3 regions of the Colwellia sp. MB3u-4 genome follow, and region 3 is predicted to be linked to each of the others. Evidence: predicted binding sites of a transcription regulator. Region 3 holds the regulator's gene; each other region holds the start of a gene.
What was found. Region 3 encodes MetJ, which represses methionine synthesis genes. Its sites were predicted from a motif close to TAGACGTCTAGACGTCTA; they were not measured.
Positions count from the first base shown of each region.

Region 1: serA (phosphoglycerate dehydrogenase) is a predicted target of MetJ. The motif match lies at 2,367-2,384, and genes of this name have one in related genera.
Region 2: metK (methionine adenosyltransferase) is a predicted target of MetJ. The motif match lies at 1,904-1,921, and genes of this name have one in related genera.

Region 1 covers NZ_JACGVE010000075.1:238,306-243,213, reverse strand. Annotated here, with positions in the region: gene thrC (threonine synthase) at 1-812, shown strand, start outside; gene serA (phosphoglycerate dehydrogenase) at 1,085-2,314, opposite strand; gene rpiA (ribose-5-phosphate isomerase RpiA) at 2,424-3,080, opposite strand; gene H4J61_RS07255 (5-formyltetrahydrofolate cyclo-ligase) at 3,463-4,101, opposite strand.
Region 2 covers NZ_JACGVE010000079.1:409,508-414,415, forward strand. Annotated here, with positions in the region: gene rsmE (16S rRNA (uracil(1498)-N(3))-methyltransferase) at 1-26, opposite strand, end outside; gene metK (methionine adenosyltransferase) at 622-1,809, opposite strand; gene murI (glutamate racemase) at 2,008-2,862, opposite strand; RNA gene ssrS (6S RNA) at 3,361-3,541, opposite strand; gene H4J61_RS11315 (cell division protein ZapA) at 3,682-3,987, opposite strand; gene H4J61_RS11320 (UPF0149 family protein) at 4,223-4,792, shown strand.
Region 3 covers NZ_JACGVE010000089.1:75,957-80,864, forward strand. Annotated here, with positions in the region: gene metL (bifunctional aspartate kinase/homoserine dehydrogenase II) at 1-1,492, opposite strand, end outside; gene metB (cystathionine gamma-synthase) at 1,589-2,746, opposite strand; gene metJ (met regulon transcriptional regulator MetJ) at 2,980-3,312, shown strand; gene H4J61_RS15995 (VOC family protein) at 3,754-4,167, opposite strand; gene ccoG (cytochrome c oxidase accessory protein CcoG) at 4,319-4,908, opposite strand, start outside.

The DNA of each region.
Region 1 (4,908 bases), on a different contig from region 3:
AAATAAGTTTATTACAGGAAAAAATGTTTACTACCTTAGGCGGTAATATTCGCACTATTGCGGTAGAAGGCACGTTTGACGACTGTCAGACGCTTGTTAAACAGTCTTTTGATGATCAAGAGCTTAAAGAGGCTATTGGGTTAAATTCAGCTAACTCGATTAATATTAGTCGTTTGTTGGCACAAATTTGTTATTACTTTGAAGCGGTTGCACAACTTTATCGTCAAAAAGGCACTGATGCTCTTAGAGATATTGTTTTTGCTATTCCCAGTGGTAATTTTGGTAACCTTACCGCCGGACTTTTTGCTAAAGCCTTAGGTTTACCTATTAAGCGTTTTATTGCCGCCACAAATGCCAATGATACCGTGCCTCGCTATTTAAAAACCGGCGAATGGACACCTAATGAAACAGTTGCAACCATTTCTAATGCCATGGATGTTAGTAACCCCAATAATTGGCCACGTATAGAACATATGTTAAAAGCGGGATTAGTTGAGCAAGATTGTGTCAGTTCAGTATCAATTGATGAAGAGCAAACACAAATGGCGATGATCCAACTGGCTAAACTTGGTTACATCAGTGAACCTCATGCCGCGGTTGCTTATAGAGCGCTGCAATATAATGCCCTAGATACTGAATTTGGTGTATTTTTGGGTACCGCGCATCCAGCGAAATTTAAAGATATTGTTGAAAGTACCTTAGGACAACCGATAGGCTTGCCAAAAGAGCTTGCCGATTGTGCGAGTGAAACCATTTTATCAACCACAAGTTCAACCGACTTTGCTGAACTTAGAGCTTACTTACTCAATTAGTTACTGCGCTGGTTAGCGTAAGATCAGGCTAGTGTTAAAGGGCAGTTTTTACTGCCTTTTATCTGCAGAAAGTATAGCAAGGCTGGGGTCAAGTAGCTGTGAGGCAAGTCGCTGTGAGGTGAGTAAATTTTTACGGTGAGTCATGGTAAATCGGTATTTTTCTTGCCAAGTTAGGCACTTAACATAGTGTGATATAGCGTAAACTGTAGCAGAAATAAAAAAGCCAAAGAAAATATTCTTTGGCTTTTTAGTTTTTCAAATCAGCAGTGATATTAGTTTAATAATCTTACTCTGATTGTTGCATCAATCTGTTTTAATTCTTTTAAGGCTAACTTGCCATTTTCAGCTTCAATATCAATAACTACATAGCCAATTTGGTCAGCGGTTTGTAAATACTGAGCGGCAATATTGATATTAAGTTTGGCAAACATTTGGTTGATTTGCGTTAACACCCCAGGTCTATTGTGGTGAATGTGTAATAAACGACTGGTGCCAAGATGCCCAGGTAAGGATACTTCAGGAAAATTAACGGCAGATAATGTTGAACCATTGTCTGAATATTTAGCTAGTTTACTGGCTACTTCAAGGCCAATATTTTCTTGCGCTTCTTTAGTGCTGCCACCAATATGTGGCGTTAAAATCACGTTATCAAAGGCACGTAACGGGCTAAAAAACTCATCGTCATTACTTTTAGGTTCAACTGGGAATACGTCAATTGCTGCACCAGCCACTTTTTTACTGGTTAATGCCTCGGCTAAGGCATCAATATCAACGACAGTGCCGCGCGAAGCATTAATAAAGATAACACCCTGTTTCATGACCTCAAATTCTGCTGCACCCATCATATTTTTGGTTTGTGGCGTTTCAGGTACATGCAAACTAATAACATCCGCTTCTTTCAATAATGAAGTCATAGTCGGCGCTTGGCTGGCATTGCCTAAAGGCAGCTTAGTTTCAATATCGAAAAAGCGAACTTTCATCCCTAAAGTTTCGGCTAGTATGCCAAGTTGCATACCAATATGACCATAACCGATAATGCCTAAGGTTTTGCCTCTGGCTTCAACTGAACCCGTAGCTGATTTATTCCAAACACCACGATGTGCTTGGGCACTTTTTTCTGGAATACCACGTAATAATAATAATGTTTCGCCCAATACTAACTCAGCGACAGAGCGGGTATTTGAAAATGGCGCGTTAAATACTGGGATACCAAATGATTGTGCTGCGGCTTTGTCTACTTGATTGGTACCAATACAGAAGCAACCAATAGCAACCAGCTTTTTAGCGTGGCTTAAAACATTTTTATTTAAGTCAGTGCGAGAACGTATACCAACAAAATGCACGTCGGCAATTTTCTTAATTAGCTCTGCTTCTGAAAGTGAGGCTTTAATATATTCAATATTTGAATAGCCTTTATTTTTCAGCTCTTCAAGGGCGCTCTGGTGAACACCTTCTAGAAGTAGTATCTTAATCTTGTCTTTTGCTAGTGAATTGTTGCTCATGATAGTTTATCTTCTCTCGATCAAACATTGATGTACTTAAATATATTTCAAATAAGCTTTTAGATGGCTAGATACCTAAAATACCATATAGGGTATAAACTCTAAAGTGTTATTTTATTATTTTTGTACCCTCTGCACTGCCGATAATTAAGACATTTGCTGGACGATTAGCAAACAAGCCATTAGTCACAACACCAACAATAGCGTTAATGCTATTTTCTAATGCTTTAGGGTCCATTATTTTTAAGTTATGCACATCAAGAATAACATTGCCGTTGTCAGTAATAACCCCTTGGCGATAAACCGGATCACCACCTAATTTTACCAGCTCTCTGGCGACATAACTGCGCGCCATTGGAATGACTTCTACCGGCAATGGGAAACGACCTAACATAGGCACTTGCTTAGTGTCATCGGCGATACAGATAAAGGTTTTTGCCACTGCAGCCACAATTTTTTCGCGGGTAAGGGCAGCACCGCCACCTTTGATCATATGCAGGTGAGGGCTAATTTCATCAGCGCCATCAACATAAACATCAATACCGTCAACGTTATTAAGATCAAACACTTCAATACCATATGATTTTAAACGCTCAGTTGAGCCTTCAGAGCTGGACACTACGCCAATAATTTTATCTTTAATGGTAGCAAGGGCGTCGATAAAATAATTTACCGTTGAGCCAGTACCAACACCAACAATGGTATCTGCTTTGATATAGTCTAGGGCTTTTATTGCAGCCGCTTTTTTCATGTCATCTTGAGTCATAATAGGCCTGTTTAAATAAAAAAGTTATTAGCTATCAGTAAAAGATAGCTATCAGCTATCAGTTGTAAGCTTTCAGTAAAATATAGTAATCAGTGGTTAGCTTTCAGTTTTAAGCGGTCAGCTGTCAGTACAATATAGTGATCAGTTATTAGTTACTAGCTATTAGTTGTAAGCGGTCAGCTGTCAGTAAAATATAGTGATCAGTTAAAAGTAATAAGTGATTAGCATTCAGTAAGAGGTAGTTATAAATCAAAAGAAGTTTTCGAGCTATATTTTAACTATGTCTGTAGTAACTGACTGAAAGCTGAGAGCTTAAAACGAACAGCTATCTCTTAACTATCTATGGTCAGTATTATAACAATAGTATCGAATTAATCAGGTTTTATTTATGGATATCAAACTTATATTGTCTTGTTGGCGTAATAATTTCAGGTAGCGGAATATCCCACAGTTGTGCGGGAATAGCGTCTATTAATTGGATGTCATGCGCTAAGCCTATTGGATAAGGCTTTGTTAACTTGCTTGGTGTAACGTCAAGCGGTTGATGCTGATGGCGGTATTGCTGATACCATGATGATAAGGTTCTATCATAGAATCCGCCGCCCATGCCTAAACGATTACCTAATGGGTCAAACGCAACCAAGGGGGTAAAAATAATATCTATTTCGCCGATAGTTTTAATCAAACGCACGTCAAGTTTAGGTTCTAAAATGCCATAGTTATTTTTTTTCATGACACTGTTTTCATCATAATGGAGAAACAATAACTGCCCATGACTAAAAGGATGAATAACCGGTAAGTAGGTCTTTTTGTTGTTTTGCCAACACCATTTTATAAAGGGCATAGCATCAAGCTCACTGTCATTTGCTAAATAAAGCGCAATATTTTTTGCTGCTAGCACATCGCTACGAGCGCTGAGTTGAATGAGTAAATCATCGGAGAACTGTTGTTGCTCAACCTCACTAAGACTTTGACGTTTAGTCCTAAGTGATTTTCTTATTTCATTTCGTGTAGACATCATCAATAGCGTTTTCTCATTAGGTTTTAAAACACAGCTTTTAGTTTGAAGTTTTTAGCTATCAGATTTAAAAAATAGCTTTCAGTTTATTTGTCTGTTTGGCTTTATCACAGTACGTTTTGTATTCGCTGTACGGTTGACGGACTAAAGTCCGACCTACAAAACAATCGCTTAACATTTACATTATCACCTTTAGGCTCTATGTATGCCCGATGTAGGTTGGACTTTAGTCCAACAGGTTTAAAAAGCAGCTATCAGTTGAAAATTTGAAGCTGTCAGGTCTAAAGAAAAATAGTTTTCAGTTTATTTGTCTGCTTGGTTTTATGTCACTAGGTTTTGTATTCGCTGTACGGTTGACGGACTAAAGTCCGACCTACAAAATAATCGTTTAACATTTACATTATCACCCGCAGGCTCTATGTAGGTTGGACTTTAGTCCATCAGGTTTTAAAAGACAGCGCTCAGCTTTAAGTTTTGAGCTGTCAGATTTAAAGAATAATAGTTTTCAGTTTATTTTTCTGGTTGGTTTTATGCCACTAGGTTTTGTATTCGCTGTAAGGTTGACGGACTAAAGTCCGACCTACAAAACAATCGCTTAACATTTACATTATCACCTTTAGGCTCTATGTAGGCCCGATGTAGGTTGGATTTAGTCCAACAGGTTTAAAAAGCAGCTATCAGTTGAAAATTTGAAGCTGTCAGGTTTAAAGAAAAATAGTTTTCAGTTTATTTGTCTGCTTGGTTTTATGCCACTAGGTTTTGTATTCGCTGTACGGTTGACGGACTAAAGTCCGACCTACAAAACAATCG
Region 2 (4,908 bases), on a different contig from region 3:
GCTTGGTAAATACGAGGGTTACGCATATAAGGTTATCCATGTTTATTGTCGCAGCTATAGATGAGTGATATTACAGTAGCCGTTCAGGTTAAAGTTAATAGCGATTAAAGACCAAAGCTTCGTTGCTAGAAATTATGAGTAATAATTATTTCTAATATAGCCTGTTAATAAGGGCAACTCATCGTAAATTCAATTGTTTATATTAAAAAAATGATATTATTTTTTGTTAGCACTTGTTCGAAATAAAGCAGAAAAACTCGCAGGCTATTAAAACACTTGAAATTGAGATGCTGCTGTTCTTGATTGAATTTTTATTAAGATAAGTCACTTGCCGGACGATTTATTATTTGTACCTATCTTATTATATAACCCGTGTTATTTTTCTCTCTTTGCCTGAGTATATCACTGTAATCATTGAGGTTGGTGAAGTACCGTCTAAATAAGTGGCAGCGGATGATGATATTTCGCCAATAGTGACAAGCAATAGCATATTAGGAGTATTTTTATACGTTATGGCTGATAAGCCTATTGCAAATAAAAGCATGAAAATTCAAGCATGAAAATAAAAAAACCGCTCAATGAGCGGTTTTTTTTAAACAGAAGCTTTAATCAAAGTGTGTATTAAATACCAGCTGACAAGCGCAGTGCTTCAGCTTTATCTGTTTTTTCCCAGCTAAATGCGGTGAAGGTATCATCGCCAACGGTCATTTCAAATGGTTCGCGACCAAAGTGACCATAAGCCGCCGTTTGCTTATACATAGGGTGTAGCAAGTCTAACATTTTAGTTATACCGTAAGGACGTAAGTCAAAGTGTTCACGTACTATTTCAACCAAACGCTCTTCAGACACTTTACCGGTACCAAAAGTATCAATCGAGATTGAGGTCGGCTCAGCAACACCAATAGCGTACGATATTTGAATTTCACAACGCTCAGCTAAACCTGCTGCGACAATGTTTTTGGCAACATAGCGACCAGCATAAGCCGCACTGCGATCGACTTTTGATGGATCTTTACCCGAGAAAGCACCACCGCCATGACGAGCCATACCGCCATAAGTATCAACAATAATTTTACGACCAGTTAAACCACAATCGCCGACAGGACCACCAATAACAAAGCGACCTGTTGGGTTGATATGATATTTAGTGTCTTTGGTTAATAACTCGGCAGGTAAAACATGTTTAATAATGTTTTCCATTACGGCACTGTGCAAGTCTTCTTGTTTAATATCTGGGTTATGCTGAGTTGACAACACAACGGTATCAATAGCTACAGGCTTGTTATCTTTATAAATAAAGGTTACTTGGCTTTTTGCATCAGGACGTAACCAAGGTAAAATTCCTGATTTACGTGCTTCAGCCTGACGCTCAACTAAACGGTGTGAATAATATAATGGCGCAGGCATCAGGGTTTCGGTTTCATTGGTCGCATAACCAAACATTAAACCTTGATCACCGGCACCTTGGTCTTCTGGATTTTCTCGGTCAACACCTTGGGCAATTTCGGGTGATTGTTGGCCTATTAAGTTCATAATGCCACATGTTGCGCCATCAAAACCAACATCTGAAGAGGTGTAGCCAATCTCAGAAATAACGTCACGGGTAATTTGTTCTAAATCTACCCAAGCAGAGGTTGAAACCTCACCTGAAATAATAGCAACACCCGTTTTTACCATAGTTTCACAAGCAACGCGTGCATTTTTATCTTTGGCAATAATAGCATCTAAAACCGCATCAGAAATTTGATCGGCAATTTTATCTGGATGTCCTTCTGACACTGACTCAGAAGTAAAAAGGTGTGTAGACATAAAACCTCGGTAAAAATTAACTGAAAAACAATAATCGTCTTTAATAACGATATTCTAACTGTTTAGTTAAGCTTTTTCTAGATTTATTTACGCCTAGATGGCTAAACGTCTTTAAGACGGAAAAGTTTCAATATAAATTCTGTAGCCATTTATTGACAAAAATTAAGTTTTAGCGAGATGTAACCTGAAGTTAAGCTATTAAGGATACATATTTAAGCGCAGTGGCCGTTGTAAAATGTGACTAAAAAGCGCTTGTTGTTTTAGGCAATACTTCGAACTGTAAAAGGTCGTTGTGCCTATATTATTCAGAGGATTAATGAGCTGATGTAAGGATAATTGCCGTTTTAATTGCTCAGTCACCGGCTGTGCTGTTTCCATAATGACTACGCTGTCGCCACATATTTCGTTAATCAAGTTTTTGATTAACGGGTAATGTGTACAACCTAATACGATAGTATCTACCCCTTTTTCGAGTAAAGGTTGTAAATAGCTCAACAGCATTAATTTGCACTCAGGCGAGTTTTTCTTGTCTTGTTCAATAAGTTCTACCAAGCCGGGACAAGGCTGAATAGTAACATCACTGTTATGACTATATTGCGCCACTAAGGCTAAAAAACGCTGATTTTCAGCCGTAGCTTTAGTGACTAATATGGCTATTTTTTTGTTTTTACTAATACGGGTTGCCGGCTTTATGGCGGGTTCAACACCAATAACTGGAATTGAAATATTTTTCCGTAGCTGATCTATAGCATTAACTGTGGCGGTATTGCAGGCAACAACAATAGCTTTGGCGTTACGGGCAATAAACCACTGGGCAATTTCATTAACCCGTTGTTGAATAAATTCAGTAGATTTTTCACCGTAGGGTGCATATAGGGTATCAGCGACATAGAGCAAATTTTCATGAGGTAATTGTTGTTCAATGCACTGCGTGATAGACAAACCGCCAACGCCGGAATCAAATATACCAATAGGATCGGCATTAGCCGTTTGGCGTTTACTTTTTAGGATTGAAGTAGCTGCTTTTATATCAGCTTGGTTTTGCATGGGCATTAATTAAGCACAGCTTAAGTTTGGTGTAGTTAGTTGGGCCAAGTATATTATCAACAAGCAAATGAGATCTATACATATTTTGAGATAGGTATTGATTGCCAAGCTGCCGCCGTTGAGATGAGTCCTGAAGACAGGGGATTTAGGAGCGTTTAAAGACCAGTTTTTAGCTGTCAGTAAGTTAAAAAATTTTCAGCGTGGTTTTGCCGTGCTTTTACTCATGTAGTTCTCCTGCTTATCTCCTTGTGAATTATTGTATTATTTTTTGTTTTTTTACAGGGAGGAAACAATGAGAAGGGAAGGAGGGCTAATTAGCACAGCGATCTTAAGACAAATTGAACGTTACGATAAGATTTAGCTAAATAAAACTATTGAAAGTTTAGGGATTAACTATGAATGTGCGGGTTAATTTTTTAATGCGATTATTTTTGCTTTTCTAGGAGTGCGCAAAAATATTGTTGATATTTTAGGATGAGTTACAGAATTAGAAAGTAGAGGAAGGTGACTTCCAAGGTGCCGCAGTTTACATTTGTCCTGAACACCGGGTGTTCAGGGCGGACGTATCATGCTAACCGTAGGCTTCCCGATACGAGCCGGGCTTGCACAATAGTTAATAATCAACATCCTTAGGTAAAACTTATCGGCTCAGGGACATAGTTCACAACAAACACCCCAGAAGTCAAAAACATTATAGCGAATAATCTCAGCCAAATTAAGTCTTTTATTACTTGTAAGACCTGTTAGCTTAATGCTTGAACAAATTGAAGTTTCTTTAAACGAAAAGAGTATATTTAAAAATAGGTTAAACGATGAATAAGTGTATTAGGCAGATTTAGTGCGGTTTACTGCTTGTGCAATAGTGGTTTGTAGCAGTTCAATTTTGCTTTGCATTTTTTCGCGTTCTTGCTCTTGTTCATTTCGTGCTTGGATTAAATCATGGGCAAGGTTTAATGACATCATCACCAGCGACTGCTCAACAGTTTTTGTTGAGAATTTTTTCTTGGCGTCTTGTTCTAAACGTTTGTTTATTTCACTCGCCGCCTGCAACAACGCAGACTCATTTCCAGCTGGACAAGCGACTTTTAGTCGTTTGTTGGCAACATTTATGGTGACTGTGTGTTGGCTCATTGCGTGTATATTCTCAATGCATAATATTAGTTTATTGAGCTCTAAGCTCAAAAAATTGCGCTACTCGCTTGTAATACCAAGAAAAATACTGATAACTAAACTTAGTGCGCCATAAGATGAAACTATAACGGTGAGCGTTACACTATGCAAGTGATCTCTATGGTTTTTTCTGGAATCAAGGCTATGCCAATGTTAAGATAGCTAGCAATATCCCCCTGATTGAATTTATATTTTTATGTCTGATAACACCGCTTTAGATTTTTCCGCCGCACAAGCGATATTAACCAGTGAAGGTATTGAGGCACATGCTGCTGAAATTCACGGTGTGCTAACAGGTTTGATTTCTGCAGGCTTTGAATTTGAAAGTAATGATTATATCGCTATGGTTAATGACATGCTTAATAATGCTGAAGGTTTACCGGTAGCCATTAAAAGCTTAGTTAAAGACATTTATAGTGATATTTGGCAAAAAATCCTTGATGACTCCTACGGCTTCCAATTAATGCTACCTGATGATGACGACTCAATTATTGAACGTGGACACGCACTAGGTAAGTGGGTGCAAGGCTTCAACTTAGGCTTTGGTTTACAACAAACAAAAAATGCCGCTTTGTCTGAAGATGTTAAAGAAGTATTGGTCGACTTTGGCGAAATTGCTAACTTGTCAGACGAAATGGAAGAAAATGAAGCGACCGAGCAAGCGTATTTTGAAATTGCTGAATATGTTAGAATCTCTGCACTACTGTGTTTTACTGAATTAGGTGCGCCACCTGCGCAACAAGACACAAGCGCGACCTTGCACTAGCGCTTCGCGGTTAAATTTCTTTAGTAATAAAACGCTTAACGCTGACCTTTTAACGCTGAAATTTTAATACTAATAACTTAAAAATCAGCTTAAAACACTCAAGGTTGAAAACCTAA
Region 3 (4,908 bases):
TGGGTAACATGGTTAAAAATCGTTGGCCAATATTACCTAATCCAGCGACAACAAGGGCAATGTTTTTCGCGTCTTTGGTCATATCCGCGTGAACATTATTAAGTATTTCACTCGAGCATGGCTCAGGTAAAACCGCAATATAACTGTGTTCGTTGAAGGCATGTAAAAAATGTAAGCATTGTTGATGCTTAAGCGCTCTTTTAAATCTAGCGCGCATATCGCCTTGTTTCGCGACACTATGACCCACAATGGCAATAATCGCTACTGGCCTAAAGGTCACTTCGGTGTCATGACTTGCTAACCATTGGCTAAGCGCTTTTTGTTGGGCCTGCGTTACAACTAGGTAACCTTCATCAAGATTGTAACAAATCGGTGAAAATTCACTTACCGCTAATTCGCCAGACTTAGCTAAAAAGCTGCTTGATTTCGCTAATATTAAATCGTTTAAACTGGTGACTGAAAGTTCTTGTTTTGCTATTTGGCCAAACTTGCCTATTTCAGTGCCGCTAACCTCAGGTGCAAAACTACTGGCAACATGTAAATGGGTATTATGGTTGGTTAATGGCTTCAAGGTTTTGGCATGTAATACTGGGTTACCCAAACGGCCCAGTTCATTGGCAACCGCATTAGGTAAACGGTGTAATTTTCTCGCTAAGGGTACCAGCCTTGGGTCAGCACTATAAATACCATCAACGTCAGTCCAAAGCGTTACATTGCCCGCGCCTGATAGTGCCGCCATTATGGTTGCTGAGTAATCACTACCATTGCGCCCTAACGTGCAGGCTTGTTGCTGTTGATTACGCGCAATATAACCGGTAACGATCACCAGTTGGTCTTGTTGTTGCAGCGGTAAAAAGTTTTCTTGGCTCACGCTATAGTCAATAGCACAATTTTTTTCATCTTTTAGTAAAAGAAAGTCTCTGGCATCCAACATATAACTTGGACACACACTTTCACTTAATACCGCAGATAACAAGCGCGCTGACCAAACCTCACCAAAGGCCAATAAGTCATTTTGATAACTCAATGGATCACTAAGGGGAGCACTTAGCGGATCACTCAGTAAATGTTCTGTTATTTGTGCAACATCTTGCTTGAGTAAACTTTTCAGTCTGGCGGCACTACTGGCATTTAACAGTTCATCAATTAACTGAGCTTGCGTCGCATCAAGGGCAGTAATAGTTACCCGTAAATGCTCACGCAAGGTGATTACGTCATTACTCGTGCTCACTTGCTCAGTGTTCAGCGAAGTTATTTCCTGAAGCTCAACCGCGAGTTGATAAAGAGTAAATAATGCATCTGTGGTATTGCCATTAGCAGATACCACAATAATGTCATTGAGCTGGCAATGCTGACGAATAATATCCACCACACGTTCAACGCAAGCACTGGTAGCTAAACTACTACCACCAAATTTATGGACATTACAGGCAACTTTTGCCAAGTGATTTTTTGCAGAACTAAGCGTTACCGCTGTATTTGAACCGATCATTTTACTACCACAGGTATGACAACCTTGTCATACCTCCTTTAAATTATTGATATATAACACGCAGCCAAAGTACATTGATAACTATGGATAACCGCTTTAAGCTTGGCTGGCATCGAGTGCCTGAGATAGGTCGGCCAGTATATCGTCAATATCTTCAATACCAACAGAAAGTCGCACTAATGACTGGGTAATACCGGCGGTAAGTTGTGCTTCAATTTCCATCCCAGCATGAGTCATGGTTGAGGGATGACAGATCAAACTTTCAACACCACCAAGTGATTGTGCCAGAGTGAAAAGTTCAAGTTTATCAAACAGTATTTTAACCGCTTCAACGCCACCTTTAAGCTCAAAGCTCATCATAGCGCCAAAATCATACTGCTGTTTTTTAGCTAATTCATGTTGCGGATGGCTGGCTAAACCCGGAAAATAAACCTGTTGAATAGCCGAATGCTGTTGCAAAAATTTTGCCACGGCATTGGCATTAATTTGATGCTGTTTCATCCGTATTGGCAAAGTTTTTAAGCCACGCAAAGCTAAAAAACTATCAAAAGCTGAACCCGTAATACCAATGCAGTTTGCCCACCAAGCTAGTTTTTCACCTAAGGCTTGTTCTTTGGTAACTAGCACACCGCCAACCACGTCGCTATGACCATTAATGTATTTGGTGGTAGAGTGAAAAACAATATCAGCACCCAATAACAAGGGTTGTTGCAATACCGGCGACATAAAGGTGTTATCAACCGCCACTAATGCGCCAACTTGATGGGCTTGTTTGGTAATGGCAGCAATATCAACTAAGCGTAACAGTGGATTACTCGGTGATTCAACTAATACTAATTTAGGTTTTGTTGCTAAGGCTTGGGCCAAGGCTTGTTGATCGTTTTGATCAACCACCACGAGCGTAAACTGACCCCGCTTGGCAAGATGGGTAAATAAGCGAAAACTTCCGCCATAGCAATCATGCGGAATAACAACCGTGTCTTGTGTATCAAGTAATTGGCAAATAAGATGCACCGCTGACATGCCGGTATTTGTCACTATGCCAACGGCACCCTGCTCTAAATCTGTAATAGCTTGGGCAAACGTAGCGCGAGTTGGATTACCGGTGCGTGAATAGTCAAACTGACGCTTGTCATTAAAACCTTTCAGTGCATAGGTGCTTGAAAGGTGAAGAGCTGGTATAACAGCGCCATGGTGTTGGTCGCTATTAATACCTGCTCGAACAGCGGTAGTGGCAATTTTTTTCTCGCTCATGTGTACTCCGGTAAAAATATTTTCTGTATAGATGTTTGGACGTCTATCAATCTAAATGGTTTAAGTTCTTGGGTCAAGTACTTTAGACTTCTAAACTTCTACACATTCGTTATTGACTCAGGCCCCACAACCAGTAAAATCAAGTAGTAAGAATAAATTTATCATAAACTGGCCTACCAGACAGGTTTAACATCGATAAGTTTATCTCAATTAATTAGCATAGAGGAATATTCATGGCAGAGTGGAATGGCGAGTATATTAACCCATACGCCGAACACGGGAAGAAAAGTGAACAAGTCAAAAAGATCACCGTGTCTATCCCTTTACGTGTGTTAAAAGTGCTCACTGATGAACGTACACGTCGCCAAGTGAATAACTTGCGTCATGCCACCAACAGTGAATTGTTATGTGAAGCGTTTTTACATGCTTTTACTGGCCAACCATTACCTGATGATAGTGACTTGGCTAAAGACAACACACAAAAATTACCCGCGAGTGTTCGTCGGGCTTTGGAAGCAAAAGGCATAACTGACTTTAGTGAACACGAAGCGGAATTAGAAGATTAAAACGAGTAGCACAACAATTAGTACAACAAGCAAATAAACAAGGCGCTGATTAGCGCCTTTTTTATTGCTGAAAAATAGGGGTGATTAGCAAGAGTTGCTTTGAAATATATAGCGAAATACCGCCTGTAGTATGCCGCTACATATCAAAAAATAATTATTTCTGTTCATCAGCGCTATTTGAATATTCTTCAAACTGGAACGATATTGCTTTAGTTTGCATTAAAGTGACTTTTAAAGTCAGCGTCGTTCAAATAAAATAACATTATGCCCGTCACCCATATGGCCAGCATCCAGCTTTACATAATTTTGATTTACTAAGCCTTAATTTTTCATAGTGTCCACACATTAAAAAGCTTAATAACTGAAACTTTAATATCATCGAATTTAACTAAGCAGCTACATTAACTCATGACTGACGGCTGATAACTGATAGCGATAAATCTAGCCAGTCACATCATTCAACTGCAATAAATCCCATTTTGTCCCATATAAATCTTTAAACACGACAACCGTGCCATATTCTTCCACGCGCGGCTCTTCGTTAAACTCGACACCTTGGCTTTTCATCTGTTGATAGTCGCGCCAAAAATCATTGGTTTGCAGAAATAAAAATACTCGTCCGCCCGCTTGATTACCCACTGATTGGCTTTGTTCCTCGTTACTGGCTTTAGCAAGCAGTATGTTGGTGCCATTTGAATTCGGTGGTGATATTTGCACCCAACGTTTTCCGCCGCCTAAGTCAGTATCTTCAATCAGCTGAAAGTTTAATTTTTTGCTATAGAATGCAATCGCATCATCATAGTCTTCAACCACGAGGGCAATATTTGCTATGCTTTGTTTGATCGTTTTGGTCATGCTTTGTTCTCTATTCATTTTCACTACTCATCGTCCAAGTCATGCTATTTTAACGTATTTTTCTTCCGTAATGCACTTTGCATGATGTAATTAAAAAAACCTCACCTAGAGGTCTTTTTTCACAATCACTAGCCACTAGCTAAAAAATCAATTAATTTGAAAAGAATTTAGTTTCTTTAACAACCTTAATATCCGGCATATTATCAACGGCAACAGTCAGTGTCACTGGCGTAATTTTTTGGCTGATGTTTTCCGGGGGCATCGTTAAATGTACAGGTACACTGGCAATTTCACCCGCTTTTATCATCACCTTACCGTCAACACTTAAACTTACTACTTTTTCCAATACTGTGATCTTAAATTGGCGATCAACTTTTGATTTATTAGTAATTTTCAATAAGTAACTATTCGTCACCTTATCTTGAAAGTCGAGCTGAAATAATGTGCCACGATCCCGCAAAATAGAAAATTCAACTGGCACCCGCACTTGAATAGTAAAAATCATAAACGCCATAGCTAATACCGACATAACAGCATAGCCAATAATTTTCGGCCGTAGTAATTTAACCTTTTTACCTTGTAGTGCATTTTCACTGGTATAACTAATTAAGCCCTTAGCATAATTAAATTTGCTCATGGTTTGATCACAGGCATCAATGCAAGCACCGCAATTAATACATTCGTATTGCAAGCCGTTACGAATATCAATACCCACTGGGCACACTTCCACACAAAGGTTAC